DNA from 3 places in the Ancylobacter sp. FA202 genome. Region 2 is predicted to be linked to each of the others. Evidence: riboswitches for the same ligand, from Rfam matches in the RefSeq annotation. Region 2 holds a riboswitch; each other region holds the start of a gene.
What was found. Region 2 has a riboswitch for thiamine pyrophosphate ahead of A3M1_RS0115045 (ABC transporter substrate-binding protein). Riboswitches for the same ligand answer to the same signal wherever they lie in the genome.
Positions count from the first base shown of each region.

Region 1: it holds a riboswitch for thiamine pyrophosphate, as region 2 does, so the genes downstream of both, thiC (phosphomethylpyrimidine synthase ThiC) here and A3M1_RS0115045 (ABC transporter substrate-binding protein) in region 2, are expected to answer to the same signal.
Region 3: it holds a riboswitch for thiamine pyrophosphate, as region 2 does, so the genes downstream of both, thiD (bifunctional hydroxymethylpyrimidine kinase/phosphomethylpyrimidine kinase) here and A3M1_RS0115045 (ABC transporter substrate-binding protein) in region 2, are expected to answer to the same signal.

Region 1 is NZ_KB904818.1:836,591-843,943, forward strand. It holds gene A3M1_RS0103765 (cation diffusion facilitator family transporter) at 1-42, shown strand, start outside; gene A3M1_RS0103770 (lytic murein transglycosylase) at 162-1,409, opposite strand; TPP riboswitch at 1,528-1,655, shown strand; gene thiC (phosphomethylpyrimidine synthase ThiC) at 1,752-3,569, shown strand; gene A3M1_RS0103780 (NUDIX hydrolase) at 3,627-4,070, shown strand; gene oxlT (oxalate/formate MFS antiporter) at 4,174-5,499, opposite strand; gene oxlT (oxalate/formate MFS antiporter) at 6,157-7,353, opposite strand, start outside.
Region 2 is NZ_KB904818.1:3,312,900-3,320,252, forward strand. It holds gene A3M1_RS0115035 (ABC transporter ATP-binding protein/permease) at 1-1,375, shown strand, start outside; gene clcA (H(+)/Cl(-) exchange transporter ClcA) at 1,380-2,681, opposite strand; gene A3M1_RS0115045 (ABC transporter substrate-binding protein) at 2,804-3,754, opposite strand; TPP riboswitch at 3,826-3,942, opposite strand; gene A3M1_RS0115050 (winged helix-turn-helix domain-containing protein) at 4,149-5,336, opposite strand; gene A3M1_RS0115055 (siderophore-interacting protein) at 5,617-6,387, shown strand; gene A3M1_RS0115060 (ABC transporter permease) at 6,414-7,178, opposite strand.
Region 3 is NZ_KB904818.1:4,977,239-4,984,591, reverse strand. It holds gene A3M1_RS0123210 (UDP-2,3-diacylglucosamine diphosphatase) at 1-506, opposite strand, end outside; gene A3M1_RS0123205 (LysE family translocator) at 588-1,190, opposite strand; gene A3M1_RS0123200 (universal stress protein) at 1,359-2,174, opposite strand; gene A3M1_RS0123195 (cytochrome c) at 2,398-2,841, shown strand; gene A3M1_RS0123190 (cytochrome b/b6 domain-containing protein) at 2,838-3,548, shown strand; gene A3M1_RS0123185 (DMT family transporter) at 3,616-4,542, shown strand; gene A3M1_RS0123180 (Lrp/AsnC ligand binding domain-containing protein) at 4,547-4,783, opposite strand; TPP riboswitch at 4,898-5,028, shown strand; gene thiD (bifunctional hydroxymethylpyrimidine kinase/phosphomethylpyrimidine kinase) at 5,087-5,893, shown strand; gene A3M1_RS0123170 (MFS transporter) at 5,966-7,144, shown strand; gene dgcA (N-acetyl-D-Glu racemase DgcA) at 7,114-7,353, opposite strand, start outside.

The DNA.
Region 1 (7,353 bases), 2.5 Mb from region 2:
CCGGAAGTGAAGGCCAAGCAGCAGGGCGTGCCGGTACTGTAAAGGTCGCTGCACGCCGGCATCCCCGGGCTTGACCCGGGGATCCACGTCTTTGGGTGAGGAGGAAACCCATAGATGACCGGGCCAAGCCCGGTCATGACGTTGATCTGCTGGCTACAGGCTCACTTCCCGGCCCGCAGCGCTGCCACCAGCTCCGGCGTCGGGTAGGAATCGGCCGGCAGGCCGAGCCGCTGCTGCTCGGTCTTCACCGCCTGCCGTGTCGCCGCGCCGATGATGCCGTCGATCCGCCCGACATGGTGGCCGCGCGCGTTGAGCAGCGTCTGCAGTTCCTTCGCCTGCGCCATGGAGAGCACCGGGATCTTGTCGCCCTGGCCCCGGTTGAACGGCCCCGCCCCGGCGACGCGGGAGGCGAGATAGGCCGCCGAGGTGGCGTAGGTCAGCGAGTTGTTCCACTCGGTGAACACGTCGAAATTCGGGTAGACGAGGAAGGCTGGCCCGGTCCGCCCCATCGGCAGCAGCAGCGAGGCGGGAAGCTGGTCGGCGGGCAGCTGGCCGCCGCCGGCCCGCACCACGCCCATGCGCGCCCATTGCGCGCGGGGAATCTTGATCGACAGGTCCGCCTGGTCCCAGGGCAGGTTAGCCGGCACGCTCACCTCTTCCAGCCAGGGCTGGCCGGCCTTCCAGCCCAGTGCCTTGATGTAGTTGGCCGCCGAGGCCAGCGCGTCGGGCGCCGAGCGGATGAGATCGACCTTTCCATCGCCGTCGAAATCGACGCCGTAGTTCAGATAATGGTCGGGCAGGAACTGGAATTGGCCAAGCTCGCCCGCCCAGGGGCCGCGCATGGTCTGCACGGTCAGGTCGCCCCGGTCGATGATCTTCAGCGCCGCCATCAGCTGGGTGCGGAACATCTCCGCCCGCCGGCAGTCCCAGGCCAGCGAGGCGACCGAGCGAATCGTCTGCTTGTCGCCCATGAAAGCGCCGAAATCGGTCTCCAACCCCCAGAAGGCGACCAGCACCGCGCCCGGCACGCCGAATTGCTGCTCGATCCGGCTGAACAGCTCGGGATTGGCCTGAATCTTCTGGCGCCCCTGCTGGATGCGGTAATTCGCGACCATGCGGTCGGAGAACTGGAAGAAGCTCTGGCCGAACACCTTCTGCCCACGATCGGTGCCGACAATGTCGGGGGCGTAGGTCACGCCGTTGAGCGCGGCCGCGACCGTGCGCGGCGACACGCCTTCCGCCACCGCCTGCTGCTTGAAGCCGGCGAGCCAGGCATCGAAGCCGGCGCCCGTCCGCCCGCAATTGTCCTGGGCGAAGGCCGCAGCAGGCGCGAGCAAACCGAAGGCAAGCGCGCCGGCGATCAACGCGCGGCGGGTCGCAGTGCGGGGCGGAAACGTCGTGCTGGCCATGGGTCCCCCGATATCTCAGGCATCGTTTCGTTGTGATCAGCAATCTACAGGAAATACGGCAGCCGCAGGGTGACGGCTCAGCGCGATTTGACCCGAAGACGACTTTCGTCGAAGATCATGGCGTTCCAAGGGGAGCCCCGCTAGGGGGCTGAGAGAGCGCCGGCCATGCCGCAAGGCAGGGCAACGCGATGACCCTTCGAACCTGATCCGGGTCATGCCGGCGAAGGGATCGGAACCGAATGGCGTCGCCACGCGCGGGCATGCACCCGTGCCTGGCATCGCCATCCTTCCCCAGCGTCACAACACCCGGGTCTCCCCAACCTCTGGTTCTGGAGATCCACCATGCCGACCAAAACTCCCCGCAGCCTTAGCGTCGCCACTGGGCCCATTCCCGGCTCGCGCCGCATCTATGCGGAATGCCCGGCGCGCGGCTTTCGGGTGCCGTTCCGAGAAATCCTGCTGCACCCCTCCGCAAACGAGCCCAACCTCGCGGTCTATGACGCTTCCGGCCCCTATACCGACGCGGACGCCACCATCGACATCACGGCGGGCCTCGCGCGCCCGCGTGACGCCTGGGTGCGCGCGCGTGGTGATATAGAGGTCTATGACGGGCGCGCGGTGAAGCCGGAGGACAATGGCCATGTCCCGGCCGACAAGCTGGTGGCCCCCTTCCCGCTGCGCCACCGCCCGCTGCGGGCAAAGTCCGGCGCGGTGACGCAGATGGCCTATGCCCGCGCCGGCATCGTCACGGCGGAGATGGAATATGTCGCCCTGCGCGAGAACGGCCTGCGCGAGCGGATGCGTGACCTCATCCGCGACGGCGAGGATTTCGGCGCCGCCATTCCCGATGTGGTGACGCCGGAATTCGTGCGCGACGAGGTGGCGCGCGGGCGCGCCGTCATCCCCGCCAACATCAACCATGGCGAATTGGAGCCGATGGCGATCGGCCGCAATTTCCTGGTCAAGATCAACGCCAATATCGGCAATTCCGCCGTCACCTCCTCGGTCGCCGACGAGGTGGACAAGATGGTGTGGGCGATCCGCTGGGGCGCCGATACGGTGATGGACCTCTCGACCGGGCGCAACATCCACAATATCCGCGACTGGATCGTGCGGAACTCACCCGTGCCGATCGGCACCGTGCCGATCTACCAGGCGCTGGAGAAGGTCGGCGGCATTGCCGAGGATCTCAGCTGGGAGGTGTTTCGCGATACGCTGATCGAGCAGGCCGAGCAGGGCGTCGACTATTTCACCATCCATGCCGGGGTGCGCCTGCCCCATGTGCCGCTGACCGCGAATCGGGTGACGGGCATCGTCTCGCGCGGCGGCTCGATCATGGCGAAGTGGTGCCTCGCCCATCACCGCGAGAGTTTCCTTTACGAGCGATTCGCCGAGATCTGCGAGATCATGCGCACCTATGACGTCACCTTCTCGCTCGGCGACGGGCTGCGCCCCGGCTCCATCGCCGACGCCAATGACGCGGCGCAGTTCGCCGAGCTGGAGACGCTGGGCGAGCTGACGCAGATCGCCTGGAAGCACGACTGCCAGGTCATCATCGAGGGCCCCGGCCATGTGCCCATGCACAAGATCAAGGCCAACATGGACAAGCAGCTCGCCACCTGCGGCGAGGCGCCGTTCTACACGCTCGGGCCGCTGACCACCGACATCGCTCCCGGCTATGACCACATCACCAGCGCCATCGGCGCGGCGATGATCGGCTGGTTCGGCACCGCCATGCTCTGCTACGTCACGCCGAAGGAGCATCTGGGCCTGCCCAACCGCGACGACGTGAAAACCGGCGTCATCACCTACAAGATCGCCGCCCACGCCGCCGATCTCGCCAAGGGCCACCCGCTGGCGCGCGCCTGGGACGACGCGCTCTCGCGGGCGCGCTTCGAGTTCCGCTGGCAGGACCAGTTCAGCCTCGCCCTCGACCCCGATACCGCCATGGCCTTCCATGACGAGACGCTGCCGAAGGAGGCGCACAAGCTGGCGCATTTCTGCTCCATGTGCGGGCCGAAATTCTGCTCGATGAAGATCAGCCACGAGATCCGGGACACCGCCCGGCAGGCGGAAGCGGAACAGGGCATGGAGGACATGGCCGAACGCTTCCGCGCCGGCGGCGGCCAGATCTATCGCGACGCGACGGCGGCGGAGTAGGTTTTTCCCGCGCGGCCGGGCCTCTCCGGCCGCGCGCCCTTCAGGAGTATCGCCGCGATGACCTTGCCGCCTCCGGTCCGCCCCGTCGCCGCCGTTCTCGCCCTTGTGGCGCGGGGGGAGGAGATGCTGCTGGTGCGCCGCGCCAATCCGCCCGACCAGGGGCTCTGGGGTTTTCCCGGCGGCCGCATCGAGCCGGGCGAGACCCATCTCGACGCAGCTTTGCGCGAGCTTCACGAGGAAACCGGCATCCATGCCGACATGCCCCGCCTGCTCACCGTGCTTGATTTCATCGAACACGGCCCCGACGGCGCCCTGGCCCATCATTTCGCGATGATCGCCGTGCTGTGCCGCTGGCGCGCGGGCGAGGCGGTGGCCGCCGACGACGCGCTGGAGGCGCGCTGGTTCGACCGTTTGGCCCTCGCCGGGCTCGGCCCCCGCGCCAGCCTCAAGGTTGGGTATCTCGCCGACCTCGCCCTCGCCTTGCCGGGCGAGATCGGCTGAACGGCGCATCGCGCCGCGCAAACGAAAAGGGGGCCCGCAAGGGCCCCCCGTCGAGACGTTGAATTGGCAGGACCGACCGGCGGCCGCGCGGGCCGCCGATGGATCAGGCATGCGCCGTGGCGGTGCTGGTCTTGTCCACCGCCGGCGGCATGGCGGCCGAACGGGCCACATGCGCCTTGAGCGTGCGCGGCAGGACCGCGATCGCCAGGAAGGCCGCGAACAGGTCCATGCCGGCAACCGTGTAGAGCACGGTCGACCAGGTGCCGGTCGCTTCCATCAGCAGGTTGCCGACCGGAACGAACAGCGCGCCGATACCCTTGGCGGTGTAGAGCACGCCGTAGATCTTGCCGATGTGCTTGGTGCCGAAGGCGTCGCCGGCGAGAGCCGAGAACAGCGAGTAGACTTCACCCCAGGCGAGGAACACCACGCCGGAGAGGATGAGGAACGCCCACGGATTGTGGCCGAAGGCGCCGAGCGCGATGATGCCGAGGCCTTCGAGGGTGAAGGCGATGACCATCGTCTTCTCACGACCGATATGGTCCGAGATCCAGCCGAACAGCGGACGCGAGATGCCGTTCATGACGCGGTCGAGCATCAGGGCCAGCGGCAGCGCGGCCATGACGAAGAAGTACAGGTCGACCTGGAACTCCTTCACGCCGAGATCCTGCGCGATGACGCCGAGCTGGGCCACCGCCATCATGCCGCCGGTGACGACGCAGATGAACATCAGGAACATGAGCCAGAAAAGCTTGGTGCTCATGGCTTCGCCGAGCGTGTAGTCGCGGCGGCTCTGGTTGAGCTTGGTGGAGGCCTTGACCTCACCCGCCTTCGGCGAGCGCAGGAACCAGGCGGCAACGAAGGCGAGACCGCCCTGCAGCAGGCCGAAGAAGAAGAAGGTCTCCTGGAAGCCGGCGCTGTCGATCATCGCGGCGATCGGCAGGATGGTGGCGGCCGAGCCGGCGCCATAGCCGCCCGCCGTCAGGCCGACGGCGAGGCCGCGACGATCCGGGAACCACTTGAGCGCGTTGTTGATGCAGGTCGCGTAGATCGAGCCCACGCCGATACCGCCAATGGCGGCGCCGAGGTAGAAGCCCATCAGGCTGGTGGCCTGCGAATTGATCACCCAGGCCGCGCCGATGAACAGGGCGCCGAAGGCGACCATGAGGCGGGGGCCAAGCTTGTCGATGAAATAGCCTTCGATCGGCGCGAGCCAGGTCTGCACCAGAACGAAGATGGTGAACGCGATCTGGATCGACGCGCGCTCCCAGCCGAAGGTCTCCTGAATTTCAGGAACGAACAGGGTCCAGGCGTACTGGATGTTCGCGGTCGCCACCATGCAGACGACGCCGACAACAAGCTGAAGCCAACGGCGGCTTTCCGAATAATCCTGGCCAGGCCCGACGGCGGCCAGCGTCTTGGACGTACTCAAGGGCGATCTCCTCTCCCAAATCGATAAATGCCGCGGATCGGCTTTTTATTGCGGTCGTTCCGTTGCCTGTTCGGCTCGGGCGCCGGCTTGTCGTTGGTCCCGGGGGCGCTTTCTGCGTCGCCCCCGCGACGGCCGCTTGAGCGGCATTTTGGTCCCAAAGGTTGCGCGGTATCCGCCCCCTTACGTGGCGTTCCGAAACCTCGGAGGCGCCCTGACGCAGGGTTGCGGAACCGACCCGCTGAGGCCGGATCATAATCGACAATATTATGTATGCCAATTGCGATTTACGACTCACCCCACGTTCCGTAAGCCTAAAGACCTTGTAGACTTTCCACTTGTTATCGAGATCGCCTTTAATAGATGTCACATCGTTGTCGCGTGCCGCCCCTGCGTCAGTTCAAATCGCGACAGAAGATGAATAGCAGGAACGCTCGGGAACGGAGACTTTGCCTCGTCACTGGAGACAACCGCATTCGGGCGGCGACGACACGAAAGCGCACGGTTCGCGCCCCATTTTCGTCGCCTGTTTACAATTGGAATGCTGCCAATCTGCCGGGTCCGCCGCAGGAGCGCGCGGGCCTCTCAGCGTGGCGGACAAGAAAAAGGGCCCGTCCGAGGACGGGCCCTTGAAGAAAACGGGTGGTGGGGGAGAGGCGGCTATTCGGCCGCCATCACCTTGGACGACCCCTTCGCCGCAGCCGCGGCGGCAGCCGCGCGCCGACCATGGGCCGACGCCAGCGGCTTGAGCACGGCCAGCGCCATCACGGCGGCGACGATGTTCAGGGCCGCAGCGGTGATGAACACAGCGTGCCAGCTGCCCGTCATGGTGGTGATGACGCTGGTGAACGGCACGATCAGCGCCGCCGTACCCTTGGCGGTGTAGAGCAGGCCGGCATTGGTGGTGGCGAACTTCGAGCCGAAGGCGTCGCCGCACATGGCCGGGAACAGCGAGTAGATCTCGCCCCAGGCGAAGAACACCAGGCCGGTGAGGATGACGAACAGCACCGGGTTATGGCCGAGCACGCTCAGCGCGTAGATGCCGACGCCCTCGATGGCGAAGGCGACGAACATGGTGTTCTCACGGCCGATCTGGTCCGACACCCAGCCGAAGAACGGACGGGTAAGGCCGTTCAGCACGCGGTCGATCGCAGCGGCGAAGGTCAGCGCCGGCAGGGTGATGCCGATCAGGCTCACCGGAATATCGGCGATGCCGAAATCCTTGGCGATCGGGCCGAGCTGGGCGGTCGCCATCAGGCCGCCAGCGGCCATCATGACGAACATCGCATACATCACCCAGAACAGCGGGGTGGAGAGCATCTCCTTCGGCGCGAAATCGCGGGCCGACTGCGAGACCTTGGCGATCGCCTTGGCGGCGAAGGCGGCGATCTGCTCCTTCTTCGGCGCGGCGAGGAAGAGCGCGATCAGCGTGATCACCACGCCCTGGGCGACACCGAAATAGAAGAACGCGGCTTCATAGCCCTGATTTTTGATCATGTTCTGGATCGGGATCACGGTCAGCGCCGAGCCGGCGCCGAAGCCGGCGGCGGTGATGCCGGCGGCAAGGCCGCGACGATCCGGGAACCACTTCAGCGAGTTACCGACGCAGGTGCCATACACCGCGCCCGCACCGATACCGCCCAGCGCCGCACCGACATAAAGCAGGGTCAGCGTGTCGGCATAGGAGTTGATGACCCAGGCCAGGCCGCAAAGCACGCCGCCGAACAGCACCACGACGCGCGGGCCGTATTTGTCGACGAACCAGCCCTCGACCGGCACCAGCCAGGTCTCGGTGACGATGAAGATGGAGAACGCCACCTGGATCGCGGCGCGATCCCAGCCATGGGCTTCCTGCAT
Region 2 (7,353 bases):
CGAGGCCGACAACCCCGACCAGCGCATCGCCGAGGACATCAATTCCTATGTCAGCCAGACCATCGGCCTGTTTCTCGGGCTGCTGAGCGCGGTGATGACGCTCGCCTCCTTCGCCGTCATCCTGTGGGGGCTTTCCGGCGATTTCGCCTTCAACCTGTTCGGCAGCAGCTGGCACATTCCCGGCTATCTCGTCTGGGCCGCCTTCGCCTATGCGGCTTTGGGCACGCTGATCGCCCATCTGATCGGCCGGGTGCTGGTGAAGCTGAACTTCGACCAGCAGCGCTTCGAGGCCAATTACCGCGTCGATCTGGTCCGGGTGCGCGAGAATGGCGAGCAGATCGCGCTGATGCAGGGCGGGCCGGTGGAGCGCGAACGCCTGCTCGCCCGCTTCAGCCATGTGGTGCATAATTACTGGGGCATCATGATCGCGCAGAAGCGGCTGACCTGGTTCACCTCAGGCTATGGCCAGCTCTCGATGATCTTTCCCCTGGTTGTCGTCGCCCCGGCCTATTTCGCCGGCGCCATCCCTTTTGGTCAGCTGATGCAGACCTCCTCCGCCTTCGGCCAGGTGCAGGGCTCGTTCTCCTTCTTCATCAACGCCTATACGACGCTGGCGGAGTGGAAATCGGTGGTCGATCGTCTCATTGGCTTCGAGAAGTCGGTGCAGGTGACGCAGGCCGAGGCGCTGCGCAGCGCCTTCCACCGCGTGCCGGCAAAGGGCCCGGCGCCGCTGGCGGTCAGCGCCATGGAAGTGCGGCTGCCGGACGGGCGTGCGCTGCTGGAAGTCAATGCGCTGGATCTGGCGCGCGGCGAGCGGGTGCTGCTCTCCGGCCCTTCCGGCAGCGGCAAGAGCACGTTCTTGCGCGCCATCGCCGGCATCTGGCCGCACGGCCATGGCGAGGTGGGGATAGCGCCCGGCGCGCGGGTGCTGACCCTGCCGCAGCGGCCCTATCTCCCGGTCGGCACGCTGCGCGGCGCGCTCGCCTATCCCGACCCGCTGGAAAAATATGACGACGAGCGGCTGCGCGAGGCGCTGGAGGCGGTGGGCCTGCCCGCGCTGGCCGCGCGGCTGGACGAAAGCGCGCCTTGGGCCTCTCTCCTCTCGGGCGGCGAGCAGCAGCGTGTCGCGGTAGCGCGCGCGCTGCTGGTCGAGCCGGACGTGCTGCTGCTGGATGAGGCGACCTCGGCGCTTGATGAGGCCAGCGAGGCCGCGCTCTACCGCCTGCTGCGCGCCCGTCTGCCGCAGGCCGCGCTGCTCTCCATCGGCCACCGCTCGACCCTGATCGAGCAGCATGAGCGCCAGCTGGTGCTGACACGCGAGGGCGAGGGACCGGCGCGGCTGATCGCTCTCGGGCCGGAGCCGGTGGCGGCGTGAGGGGTCAGCGCGAGGCGGCGGCGCGGGCCTCCGCCTCGATCGCCAGTGTCCGCTCCAGCAGGATCTCGTAGATCGGCCGCCCGCCGAGCGCGAGAAACACCATGTGCGCGAAGATCGCCGAGATCATCACCGGCACCAGCACCGCATAGGCGCTGGTGAGTTCGAGCACCAGCACCATGCCGACCAGCGGCGCGCCGATAGTGGCGGCGAACAGCCCGCCCATGGCGGCGATGGCGAAGGTGGTGTGCGCCTGGTCCGGCAAGGTGAAGAACAGCTCCAGCGTCGTGCCGTAGCAGAGGCCGATCGTGGTTGCGAGCGCCAGGATCGGCGCGAAGATGCCGCCGGCCACCCCGGTGGAATAGCTCGCCATGGTCATGACGAAGCGCAGCAGTACCACGAAGGCCAGCATGGCGAGCGGCAGGTTCTCCCGCGTCAGTTGCACCGCCAGCAACTCGCCGCCCTGCGTCGCCTCCGGCCGCACGAACATCAGCACGCCGACCGTGAGGCCGACAATGGTAGGGAAGATGTAGAAGGAAAAGCGCATGCCGAGCCGGCGCACATGGTCGAGCGACCAGACCAGCGTGCGGTTGAACACGAAGCCGCAGACGCCGAGGATGGCGCCGAGCACCACGAAGGCCGGCAGCCAGGCATAGGGGATGGTCGCGGCTTCCAGCAGCATATAGGGCCGGCTGCCGGTGAGATATTCGGTGACGATGGCGCTGGCGATCGAGGCCAGCACCACGGCGATATAGGTGCGCGAGGAATAGGGGAACTGCCGGCGCGTCTCCTCGATGACGAACAGCACGGCGGCCAGCGGCGCGTTGAAGGCGGCGGCGAGGCCGGCCGCGCCGCCGGCGGCGAGCAGGCCGCGCATGTCCTCGCCCGACCATTTCATCAAATCGGAGGCCGCCTTGGCGACGGAGGCGCCGATATGGATGGTCGGCCCCTCGCGTCCCAGCACCATGCCGGAAGAGAGTGACAGCAGGCCGGCGACGAACTTCACCGGCAGCACGCGATGCCAGCGCACCTCGCGCAGCCCTTCCATCGCGCCCTCGATCTCCGGCACGCCGGAACCGCTTGCCTCGGGGGCGAAGGTCCGGACCAGCCAGAGCGAGACGACCGTCATCGCGGCGGCGACCAGCGCGGCGGCGGCGTAGAGGGGGAAGCCGTCAAGGCCGAGGCCGGTGTCGAGATAGGCCGGCCAGGCGGCGGTGAGCTTTTCGACGCCGACATGAAAGGCGGAACCAAGAACGCCGACGATGGCGCCAATCCCGATTGCCACTGCGTGATACGGCACATTGCTCATGCCTGCCCCTCTGCATCCCAGCTGCCCCCGCATCGGTTAGCATCGCTGGGCGGCGATCGGAAGGTTCCATCAGCAACATCATCCCCGGGCGCGGCCCGGGGATGACGGCGGGACGCAGGCGCCTAGGGCAGGGTTGGCGCGTAGACCGCGACCGGCTCGACCGTGTCGATCAGGCCGTGGCCCTTCATGAATTCGCCGAAGCGGGCATAGCGTCCGGCGTCCAGTCCGGCCGGGGCGTGGGCGAAGCGGCGCAGCGTGTCGGTCCAGGCGGTGCGGTTCAGCTCGTCGTCGAGCTTCGGGTTGGCCTTGATGAACAGCCCCCATGCTTCGTCCGGATGGTTGAGGATGTAGATGGTGGCGTCCTCCACCGCCGCGAGGAAGCGCTTCAGCCGGGGATCGGCGAGCTTGTCCTTGTGAGCGACATAGATCAGCTCGTCGAAGACCGGCACGCCGTGCTCCTCGGGGAAGAAGGCGCGGCCCTCCTTGCCCTCCAGCCGGATCTGGGTGAGCTCGAAATTGCGGTAGGCGCCGATCACCGCGTCGACCTTGCCGGCCACCAGCGCGGGGGAGAGGGCGAAATTGACGTTGATCATCGTCACGTCGGTGGGCTTCAGCCCGACGCTCGCCAGCATGGTGCCGAGCAGCGCGTCCTCCAGCCCGGCGACGGAATAGCCGACCGTCTTGCCCTTCAAGTCGGCGATGGTCTTGATCGGCCCATCCTTCAGCACCACCAGCGCGGTGAGCGGGGTAGAGATGAGCGTGCCGAAGCGCACCAGCGGCAGGCCTTCCTTCACCTGGAGATAAAGGCTCGGCTGGTAGCTGACCGCGATATCGGCCTGGCCGGCGGCGACGAGGCGCGGCGGGGCGGAAGGGTCGGCCGGGGCGACCAGCTCGACATCGAGGTCACGGGCTTTGAAGAAGCCTTTCTCCTGCGCGAGGATCAGCGGCGCGTGGTCGGGGTTCACATACCAGTCGAGCAGGACGGTAAGCTTGTCGGCCGCCATGGCTGGCGCGAGGCCGAGCGTGAGGGCGAGCAGCAGGCCGCCGGTGCGGGCGGCAAGGTTCTTGAACATGGATCTCCTCCCAGTTGGAGACCCGGCGCGAGCTTTCGGGGGAAATCCGGCGCGGACGCCTGTCCTGCAGGGCCCCGCCGTCGCTCCGTCCCTTCGCCGGCATGACCCGGATCAGGTTCAAAGGGTCTGGCGGCTGCCATCTCAGCCCCTTCAGCCTTGCGGCCTGCGGGACACCCCTCGGACGGTTTGAGGCTAGCAGAGCGGCCGGGCAGGGGCAAATGGGGCGGCATCTGCGCGGCCCTCATGCCCGGGTTTGACCCGGGCACCCAGTGACCGGTGGCGCGGTGGAAAGTCTGGGTCCCCGGGACAAGCCCGGGGATGAGGGAGAGCGGGCGGGGACGGGGGACTTGAAGGTGGGATGAGCGACCTTTCGAGGGGCGAAGGGGCGGCCTCCTCACTCCCCCCGCCAGCCATCGAGATAGACCGTGCGCTCCACCCCGGCGAAACGGCCGAGGCGGGCGAGCTCAGTGTCGAGCGCGTCGAGCCGCCCGGCGGAAGCGCGCACACCAGGCTCCAGCCAGAGCCGGCGCACATCGAGCGTGCCGGCCTTGCGGTCCGCCTTCATGTCGATGCGCCCCACCATCCGGTCGCCTTCCAGAATCGGGAAGACGTAATAGCCATAGACGCGCTTTTCCGCCGGCACGAACACCTCGATGCGGTAGCTGAAGCCGAACAGCCTTTCCGCCCGGGCGCGGTCGCGCAGCAGCGGGTCGAACGGGCTCAGCACCCGCAGCCGCGCCGGCGGGGCGGGCAGGGAGTCGAAAAGGGCGGCGCAGCCGGCGAAGGCATGCGAGGCGCGGGGCTTTCCTTCCACGCCCTCGACCAGCACCGGCTCCAGCCGGTCGCGGTTGGTGGCGACCCAGACTTTCGCCTCCTCCGGCGTGACGAGGTCCCAGAACGCGGCGATCTCGCCTGAGGTGGCGAAGCCGAGCCGCTCCAGCGCCGAGGTGCAGGCCCAGTCGATGAAGGCCTCGCCCGTCATTTCGGGCAGGCGGTGCGGCGCGGGGATGACGCGCTCGGTGAGGTCGTAGCGCTTCTGGAATCCGTCGCGGCCGGCAATGGCCAGCGCGCCGGTGCGCCAGTGATATTCCAGCGCGGTCTTTTCCGGGTGCCAGTTCCACCAGCCGCCGGGCGGCCGCTTTTCGGTTTCGAAATCCCGCGCCATCAGCGGGCCTTCACGGCGCACCCGCTCCAGCACATGCTCGACATAGGTCTCGAAGCCGTTCTCGTGCCAGGAGCGCCAGCGCGCCGCCAGCGTCTCCCGCGCCCGGGCGAAGCGATGCTTCCACTGCGGGAAGAAGGCGGTGGGGATGATGGCCGCGTCATGCGTCCAGTGCTCGAACAGCGCGCCGTCGCGCTCCAGCAGGGCGGTGAGATGCTCGCGCTTGTAGCTCGGGTTGCGGGCGAACAGGATGTGATGGTGCGCCCGCTCCACCGTGGCGATGCTGTCCACCTGCACGAAGCCGATCGTCTCGATGAGTTCGAGCAGCCCGGCCTTGCTCAGCGCGCCGCGCGGGCGGCTGAGGCCCTGCGTGGCGAGGAAGACGCGGCGTGCATCCGCATTGGCGAGGCGAATCGTCATGCCCTGATCTTAGGACGCGGCGCGCGGCTGGAACAGATGGAGTACGAAACGCGCGCGGTCGTGAGCGAAGGGCCATTGCGGGGCGCGGGCAAGGAAACTAAAAAGGCAGCACTGCACGCGGAGCGCGGTGCATGCTGAGAGTGCCGCCCGGCATCCTCGGTGAACCGCGCGCGTGCACGTAAGCGTTAACGTCACTCAACGCGCATGATCGAACGGCCTTCGGGGCGTGATCGGCGCGGCTTTGTCCTGCCGGTGCGTCCATGGCCGGAGAGGACCTGAGATGAACGTTGCCAGCCCTGTTTTCCCCGCTGCCCCCACACTGAACCGCCAGCGCTTCGAGCCGAAGCGCCGCAGCCTCACCGTGCTCTCCACAGAGCGTGTGACGCCTTCCATGCTGCGCCTGGTGCTGGGCGGCGATGATCTTGCCGATTTCGTCAGCGCCGCGCCGGATGACCATGTGAAGGTCGTCCTTGTCCGGCCGGACGGCGTGGAGGAACGGCGCGACTATACGCCCCGGCGCTTCGATGCGGCGCGGCGCGAACTCACCCTCGACTTCGCGCTGCACGAGGCCGGGCCCGCCACGCTCTGGGCGCTGCAGGCCCGACCGGGCGACCGGCTCGACGTGCTTGGCCCGCGCGGCTCTGCCGTGGTCGAGGACGCCACGGTGGCGCACTGGCTGCTGATCGGAGATGAGACGGCGCTGCCCGCCATTGGCCGACGCATCGAGGAGGCGGCCCCGGGCGCGCGCCTCACCAGCCTTGTCGCGGTGACGGGGGCCATCGAGGAGCAGCGTTTCGCCACGGCGGCGACGCTCGATGCGCGCTGGATCCATCGCCCGGCGGCCGCGCTGACGCAGGCCGCACCGTTCATTGCCGCGCTGGAGACGATCGAGCTGGAGCCGGCAACGTATGTCTGGGTCGCCGCCGAGGCGGCCGTGGCGCGGGCGGTGCGAGCCTATCTGACCGAGCGGCGCGGCGTCCCGATCGGCTGGATCAAGGCGGCCGGCTACTGGGTGCTGGGCGAGGCCGATGCGCATGAGAAGATGGGGTGAAGCCGAAGATGGGGTGAGGCGCCCGCTCAGGCGGGCGCGCTCCCGGCGGTGGTCTCCGGCGCCCAGGGCACGAGGCGCGTCAGCCCGCGATCGACCAGCGTGAACAGGATCAGCGCCATCGCCAGCAGCACGGCGAGCGCGGCGAAGACCATGTCGGTCTGCATCCGGGCGTTGGAATAGATCATGAGATAGCCGAGCCCCGCCGAGGCGCCGACCCATTCGCCGACCACCGCGCCGATGGGGGCGACAGCGGTGGCGACCTTCAGCCCGGAGGCCAGTGCCGGCAGGGCGGCGGGAATGCGGATGAAGCGCAGCGTCTTGACGATGCCGGCGCCGTTGAGCCGGGCCAGATCGACCAGCCCCTGCTCGGTGCGGGCCAGCCCGTCATGAAAGGCCGAGGCGACGGGGAAGAAGATGATGAGGCTCGCCATCACGATTTTCGAGGCGAGGCCGAAGCCGAACCAGATCACCAGCAGCGGGGCGATGGCGAAGACCGGCAGCGCCTGCGCCACCAGCAGCACCGGCCGCATGGCGCGGCGCGCCAGCGGCGAGGCGGCCATCGCCAGCGCGCAAAGGATGCCCAGCAGCGAGCCGCACAGCAACCCGAGCAGCATCTCGCCGAGCGTGATGCCGGCATTGTGGACCAGCACGCCGGCATTGTTCCACGCTGTCATGCCAATGCGCAGCGGACCGGGCAGGATATAGGCGGGGACGGCGAGAAGGCGCACCGCCGCTTCCCACAGGCCCAGCAGAACGAGAGTGACGGCAAGCGCGCGCCCGATGGCGGCCATGGGGAGATTCCTGCCAGACGATTGCTGCAAATGATTGCTGCACGCGATTCCTGCATGCCAAGCGATCATTCCAAACGATTCCTGCATGCGTTGCAGCCCTTATAGCCGCCGCCCGGCAAATGCGCGACGGTTGCGCCGGGGAGGAGTGGGCTGCGGCAGGGATGGCGGGGGCGGA
Region 3 (7,353 bases), 1.7 Mb from region 2:
TTGAGGCCGAGCGCGGCGGTGTAGGCGCCATCGCCGAGGAAGGCGAGCCAGCGGGCGTGACGCACCACGACGTCGAACACGTCGCCATGGATGACGAGGTAGCGCTTGCCGTCGGCGCCTTCGTGGATCGCCGTCTCGACCACTTCGATGCCGCCGAAATGATTGCCGTAATAGTCGCGGAGGAATTCATCGTGGTTCCCCGGCAGATAGACCATGCGGGTGCCCTTGCGGCTCTTGCGCAGCAGCTTCTGCACCACGTCATTATGCGCCTGCGGCCAGTACCAGCCCGAGCGCAGCCGCCAGCCATCGACGATGTCGCCGACGAGGTAGATGGTGTCGGCGTCGTGGTAGCGCAGGAAATCCAGCAGCAGATCGGCCTGGCAGCCCTTGGTGCCGAGATGGACATCGGACAGGAACAGGCTGCGATAGCGGCGTGCCTCGGGTGCGTCGTTCACCTCGAAAGCCCCCTCGATCAGGCCCTCAAACGGGCTGGGCAATGTGTCCATGGGGAAGCATAAGCCCGAGTCGCATCACCCTTTTATGACGATGCTGCGCTGCACCGTTCACATGGCAGCGACGGAGCCCCCTCAGAGGAACAGCATCACCACGCTCGACGCCACCAGCGCCGCCATCACGTAGTTGACGATGCGCTGCTGGCGCGGGGTCGACAGCAGCCGGGCGAGCAGCGCACCGAACCCCGCCCACAGGCACAGGCTGGGAAAGGCGACGCCGCCCGAAACCAGCGCGATCATCGCCACCTCGGCGAACAGATGCTCGCCGCCCACCGTGGTAAAGGCAGGGATGATCGAAAGAGCGATGGTCCACGCCTTCGGGTTCACCCATTGGAACAGTGCCGATTGCAGCAGGGTCATCGGCCGCTCTACGGCGCTGCCGTCCCCCGGGCCGCCGGCATTGGCGATCTTCCAGGCGAGATAGAGCAGATAGAGCGCGCCGACGATCTTCAGCGTCTGGTGCATGTAGGGGATGGCGAGGAACAGCGTGCCCAGCCCCATGCCGATGGCGACCAGCATCACCGCGAAGCCGACCGTGACGCCCCAGATCTGCGGCAGGGTGCGACGGAAGCCGAAGGCGGCGCCGGAGCCGGCCGAGATCATGTTGTTCGGCCCCGGCGTCAGCGCCCCGGCGAGCGCGAACAGGAACATGGGCAGAAGCTGGGACGACAGCGGCACCGGATTTTCCTCGGCGGGGCGACAGGCCGGATCGGCGCGCCAGAGCTAGGCTGTGGGGCGGTTTCCCGCAACCTGTCAACGCCGGTCGAGATGGCGAAACAAAACCGCCGGCCCCTGTCCGGAGCCGGCGGCGATCTTAGCCAAGTGGCGGGCGCGCGGCCCGTCCGCTCAATGAGCGACGAAAAGCGGCACGGGCGGGTCGATCAGCAGCGAGGCGGTGACGCCGCCGAGGATCATCTCGGCCAGACGCGAGCGGCTGTAGATGCCCATGACCAGCAGGTCGGCGCCGAATTTCTGCGCCTCCTGGGGAATGACGACACCGGCCTGGCCCTCAAGGACATGGCGGTGCTTGGCATTGACGCCATGGGTGGAGAGATAGGCGGTGAGCTTGGCGCCCGAGGCGGCGACATCCGTCTTGCTTTCCTCGACGGTGAGCACTTCCACCTCGTCGGCCAGCGCCAGCACGGGGAGGGCGAAGCGCACGGCATGGCCGGCCTCGCGCGAGGGCTTCCACGCCACCAGCACCCGGCCGATGCGGTTCGGCACCGGCTTGGCCGTCGGCACCACGATCACCGGGCCGTTGCAGGCGAGGGCGAGATGCTCGGGCAGGGTGGCGGCGAGTTCGTCGTCGACTGTGCCATAGCGGGTTTCGCTGACCACGGTAACGTCGGAAAAGGTGACTTCATCGCGCAGCGCGGCTGTGACCTCGCCCTCGATGGTCTGCCACACCCCGACCACGCCCGCTTCCGCGACTGCAGCCTCGAACTGCGCCTTGAGGACGGCTTCCTTCTCCTTCGCCTCGCGCACCAGCTCGTTCACATAGATCGACAGCGCCCGCCCGACGCGGGGCACGCCGGCGGGATAAAGCGTGTAGACCGCCTTGAGGTGGGCCCCGGTCTGGCGCGCGAGGCCGGCGGCGAAGGCCAGGCGATCGCTGAAGCCCGAATCGGGAGCGGCGTGCAGCAGGACGGTACGGATGGACATGGCGTTTCTCTCTCCTGGCGGCTGTCCCTTTGACGTAAGGACATTGGAGCCTGATGGAAATGCGGAAAACCACGATCCGCAAGAGGCATTAGGTATTCACCATACTTGGCTTTCCGCCCCATCACGAGCGCGCGACCGCGCCGCTTGGGTCATTGCTATCGCATATGCGGTCACTACTCTCGCACCGCGCGCCGGGCCCGGCGCGTAGATGAGGGAGCATCTCATGGTTCGTCGCCTGACGGCTGCGCTTGCAGCCGGCATCATCACCGCTATCGCCGCGACAGCGGTCACGGCCCAAGCCGATGTCATCAAGGAGCGCCAGGCCCTGCTCAAGCAGTTCGGCGATGCCACCAAGCCGATCGGCGGCATGCTGCGGGGAAGCGTGCCCTTCGATCTCGCGCAGGTGCAGGCGGCGTTGGATCTCTATGTAAAGGACGCCAAGGTGCTGCCAACCCTGTTCCCGGCGGGCTCGGGCACCGGCGACACCGAGGCGCTGCCGGCAATCTGGACCAATAAGGCGGATTTCGACGCCCGCTTCGCCAAGCTCGGCTCGGATGCCGCTGCCGCGCGCGCGGCGATCACCGACGAGGCCAGCTTCAAAGCCAATTTCCCCGGCGTGGTTCGCAATTGCGGCGGTTGCCACGACACTTACCGGCAGAAGAATTGACCGGCGCGTCCCTTTCCTCATCCACGCCGGTGACGATGCTGGCGTGGGACCTGCCGACGCGGCTGGCGAAATGGAGCCTTGCCGCGCTGGTCGGGCTCGCCTTCGCCAGCCGCTACTGGGGCGACGCGGCGCTGGTCTGGCACCAGTGGAACGGCCTGGCCATTCTGGTGGTGGTGGTTTTTCGCCTGCTCTGGGGGCTGGTCGGCGGCTCGACGGCGCGCTTTGCCGGCTTTGTCAGCGGCCCGGTGGCCGGGCTGCGCTATGCCATGAGCCTGCTCAAGGGCCGGCCGCCGCATTTCCTCGGCCACAACCCGCTGGGCGGCTGGATGGTGCTGGCGCTGCTGGCGATCGTGGCGGCGCAGGGGCTCACCGGCCTGTTCACCAGCGACGACATCATCGTCTATGGCCCGATGACGCCTGTCGTGAGCGACGCGACGATCCGCAGCGCTTCCGGCTGGCATCAGCGGCTCTACCCGTTCCTGCTGGCGCTGATCGGCCTGCATGTGCTGGCCAATCTCGCCTATTCGCTGTTCGGCCGCGACAACCTGATCCGCGCCATGATCACCGGCAGCAAGCCGGCGGCCAGCTATGCCGACCGGGCGCCGGCGACGCCGGGCGGGGTGGGGATGGCGCTCGCCTGCCTCGCCCTCGCGGGGCTCATCGTGTTCGGCGGTATCGCGCTGGCGGGAGGGCACCCCTTCCCGTGAAATAACACCTTCGGCCGGCTGGAGAGCCTCTTGCCGGGGCGGGTGAACCGTGCTCCATGGCGGCCCCATGAACGCGCTCAAGGGCATCGCGCTGCAGGTCGGCGCGACGTTTCTCTTCACCATCATGTCCGCCCTCGTCCGTATCGTCTCGGATCACGTTCCGACCGGCGAGATCGTCTTCTCGCGCTCGTTCTTCGCGCTGTTTCCGCTGCTGGCGCTGCTTGCCTGGCGCGGCGAGATCGGCGCGGCGGTGCGCACGGCGAATCCACTCGGCCATGTCGCACGCGGCACCATCGGCGTCTGCGCCATGGGGCTGAGCTTCGCGGCGCTGGCGCGCATTCCGCTGGCGGACGCCACCGCCATCGGCTTCGCCGCGCCGCTGCTCACCGTGATGCTGGCGGCGCTGCTGCTGCGCGAGCGGGTGCAGCTCTATCGCTGGGCGGCGGTGGTGGTGGGGCTCGGCGGGGTGGTGGTGATGCTGTGGCCGCATATGCACGGCTCGTTTGACACGCCCGGCCATATGTTCGGCGCGCTGTACGCGCTGATGGCTGCCGCCTTCACCGCCGGGGCGATGGTGCAGGTGCGCCGTCTCACCCAGACCGAGACGACGGCGTCGATCGTGTTCTATTTCCAGGCGTTGGCGGCGCTTGCCGGCCTTGCCACCGCCGGCTGGGGCTGGGTGCTGCCGAGCGGGCGCGAGGGGGTGCTGCTGCTGACGATCGGCTTCATCGGCGGGGTCGGCCAGATCCTGCTGACCGAGAGCTATCGCTACGCGCCGGCCTCGGTGGTGGCGCCCTTCGCCTATTCCGCCATGCTGTGGTCGCTGCTGCTCGGCTTCATCCTGTTCGCCGAGATTCCGCCGCTGCTGGTGCTGGTGGGCGGCGCCATCGTCATCGCCGCCGGGCTGTTCGTCATCTGGCGCGAGCGCCAGCTCGGCATCGACCGGACGCGCGAGGAGGCGGCGACCACGCCGCCCGCCGCGCCGGCGCCCTGACGCCTCAGAACGCCTTGAAGGTGATGAGGGTGCGGGTGTCCTGGATGCCCGGGAACAGCTGCACCTTCTCATTGACGAAATGGCCGATATCCGTGCCCTCAGGCACGTAGAACTTCACCAGCAGGTCGAACTCGCCAGCGGTGGAATAAATCTCGGAGGCGATCTCTGCGTCGGCGATGGCGTTCGCCACTTCATAGGCGCGGCCGAGCTGGCATTTGATCTGCATGAAGAAGGGAACCATCGCGGTCTTCCGGCTTGGGTCGGGAGGCCGATAGGAACCAGAAGCGCGGGGAGGGCGCAACCCCCAGTGCGGGGGGCGCTTGCGCGGGCGCGCGTCCTCGCCTATCTCGCGAGGACGATCACGTTGGGGTGCCCAAGGCGCGGTGGCGCGGCGGGCTGAGAGGTGAAGGCGGGCCGCGAGGCACGCTGCCAACCCACGAACCTGATCCGGGTCATGCCGGCGGAGGGAACGGATCGCGCGCGCTCGGGGCGGCTTTCCCCGTCGCGACGCCTCCGCCTCCCGCGCGGCGAGGGGAGGCGTAGCATGGCAGGCTCCACACCGATCGCGGTGACGATGGCAGGCTCGGACAGCGGCGGCGGCGCCGGCATCCAGGCCGATCTCAAGACCTTTTCCGCGCTCGGCGTCTATGGCGCCAGCGTCATCACCGCGCTCACCGCCCAGAACACGCGCGGCGTCACCGGCATTCACGACGTGCCAGCCGCCTTCATCGCCGCGCAGATCGACGCCGTGCTGTCCGATCTCGCGGTCAATGCGGTGAAGATCGGCATGCTCTCGCGCCCCGAGGCGATCCTTGCGGTGGCATCGGGCCTCAAGCGCCACGGCATGGCGACGGTCGTGCTCGATCCTGTCATGATCGCGGCCTCGGGCGACCGGCTGCTGGTGCCGGAGGCGATCGAGACGCTGCGCCGCGAATTGCTGCCTCAGGCGCTGCTGATTACGCCCAACCTGCCGGAAGCCGCCGCCCTGCTCGACTCGGCGCCGGCGCAGGACCTCGCCAGCGTAAGGGCGCAGGCGCAACTCCTGCTGGCGATGGGGCCGCGCGCGGTGTTGATCAAGGGCGGGCATGGCGAGGGGCCGGACAGCATCGACGTTCTGCTGGACGAAGACGGCTTCCTGGAACTTTCCGCGACGCGCATCGTCACCCGCAACACCCATGGCACCGGCTGCACGCTCTCCTCCGCCATCACCGCCGGGCTGGCCAAGGGACTGCCGCTGCGCGCGGCGGTGGCGGCGGCGAAGGACTATCTGACCCAGGCGCTGGCGCGCTCGGAAGAACTCGTCATCGGCCAGGGCCATGGGCCGGTGCACCACTTCCACGCGTGGTGGTGAGCACGGGTTGATGGCTCTCGCGCCTCGCGGCGCGGCCTGCTAAGCGAGGCGGCCTTTCCTGCGAGCCGCCTCGTGCCCCTCATCGCCCCCCGCCACGCCATCGCCGCCGTCTATGCCGGGCTGTTCTTCGGCATCGGCGTGTTCATGCCGTTCTTCCCGGTCTGGCTGGAAGGGCGCGGCTTCGATGCGTCGATGATCGCGCTGGCGCTGGCCGTGCCGCAGGTGGTGCGGCTCGTCACCATGCCGCTGGGCGGCCTGCTGGCCGATCGCACCGGCCGCCCGCGTGCCGCGCTCATCGTCTATGCCGCCGCCACCGCCCTGTGCTTTGCCGGCATCGCCTTCGCCCCGAGCGCCACCTTCATCCTGATCGGGCTGGGCCTTGCCGCCGTGTTCTGGCAGCCGAGCCTGCCGGTGCTCGACGCCTATGCGGTGGCGCGCCGGCGCGAGGGGCTGATCGACTATGGCCGGGTGCGGCTGTGGGGATCGGCGGCGTTCATCGGCGGAAACCTGCTGGCCGGCGGTCTGCTCGGCGGGGCGTTCGTCGTCGCGGTTCCACCCGATACGGTGATCTGGCTCATCGCCGGGGCGAGCGTCGCGGCGGCGCTGGCGGCGGCGACCCTGCGCGAGGTGCGCCCAGCGCCGCACGAGACGGCGCGTCCCCGCGGTTTCGTCCTCGCCGGTCTCGCGCCGGTGCTGTTCGTCGGCATGGCGGCGGCGGCGCTGGTGCAGGGCTCGCATGCCGTGCTCTACGCCTTCGCTTCGCTGATGTGGCAGGGCAAGGGCCTGTCCAGCACGCTCATCGGCCTGCTCTGGTCGCTCGGCGTGCTGGCGGAGGTGGTGCTGTTCCATTACGGCACACGGGTGACGAGGCGGCTGGGGCCGGAAAAGCTGCTGCTGATCGGCGGCCTCGCCGGGGTGCTGCGCTTCGGGGTGATGGCGCTCGACCCGCCGCTGCTGCTGCTTCTACTGCTGCAGCCGCTGCACGCCTTCACCTTCGGCTGCACCTATCTCGGCACTGTGGAACTCGTCGCCCGGCATGCGCCGCCGGGGCGCGGGGCGAGCGTGCAGGCGCTCGCGGCCTGGGCGACGGCGATCGCCATGGCGGGCGCGACACTGGCCGCCGGGCCGCTGTGGCAGGCCTACGGTCCGGCGGCGTTCCTCGCCTCAAGCGGGCTGGCGGGGCTGGGCACGCTGGGCGCGCTCCTCGCCGGGCGGCTGCGTCAGCCCCACAGCGCGGGCTCCGGCGGGTAGACGCGGCTGCCCTCATAGCGCAGCGCCGGGTCGCGGTCGGTGGCGAGCAGAAGCGGGCCGTCGAGATCGACGAAGCGCGCCAGCGGCGCCAGAAGCAGCGCCGGCGCCATGGCCAGCGAGGTGCCGACCATGCAGCCGACCATGATGTCGAGCCCGGCTGCCTGGGCCGCGCGGGCGAGCAGGATCGCCTCGGTCAGCCCGCCGGTCTT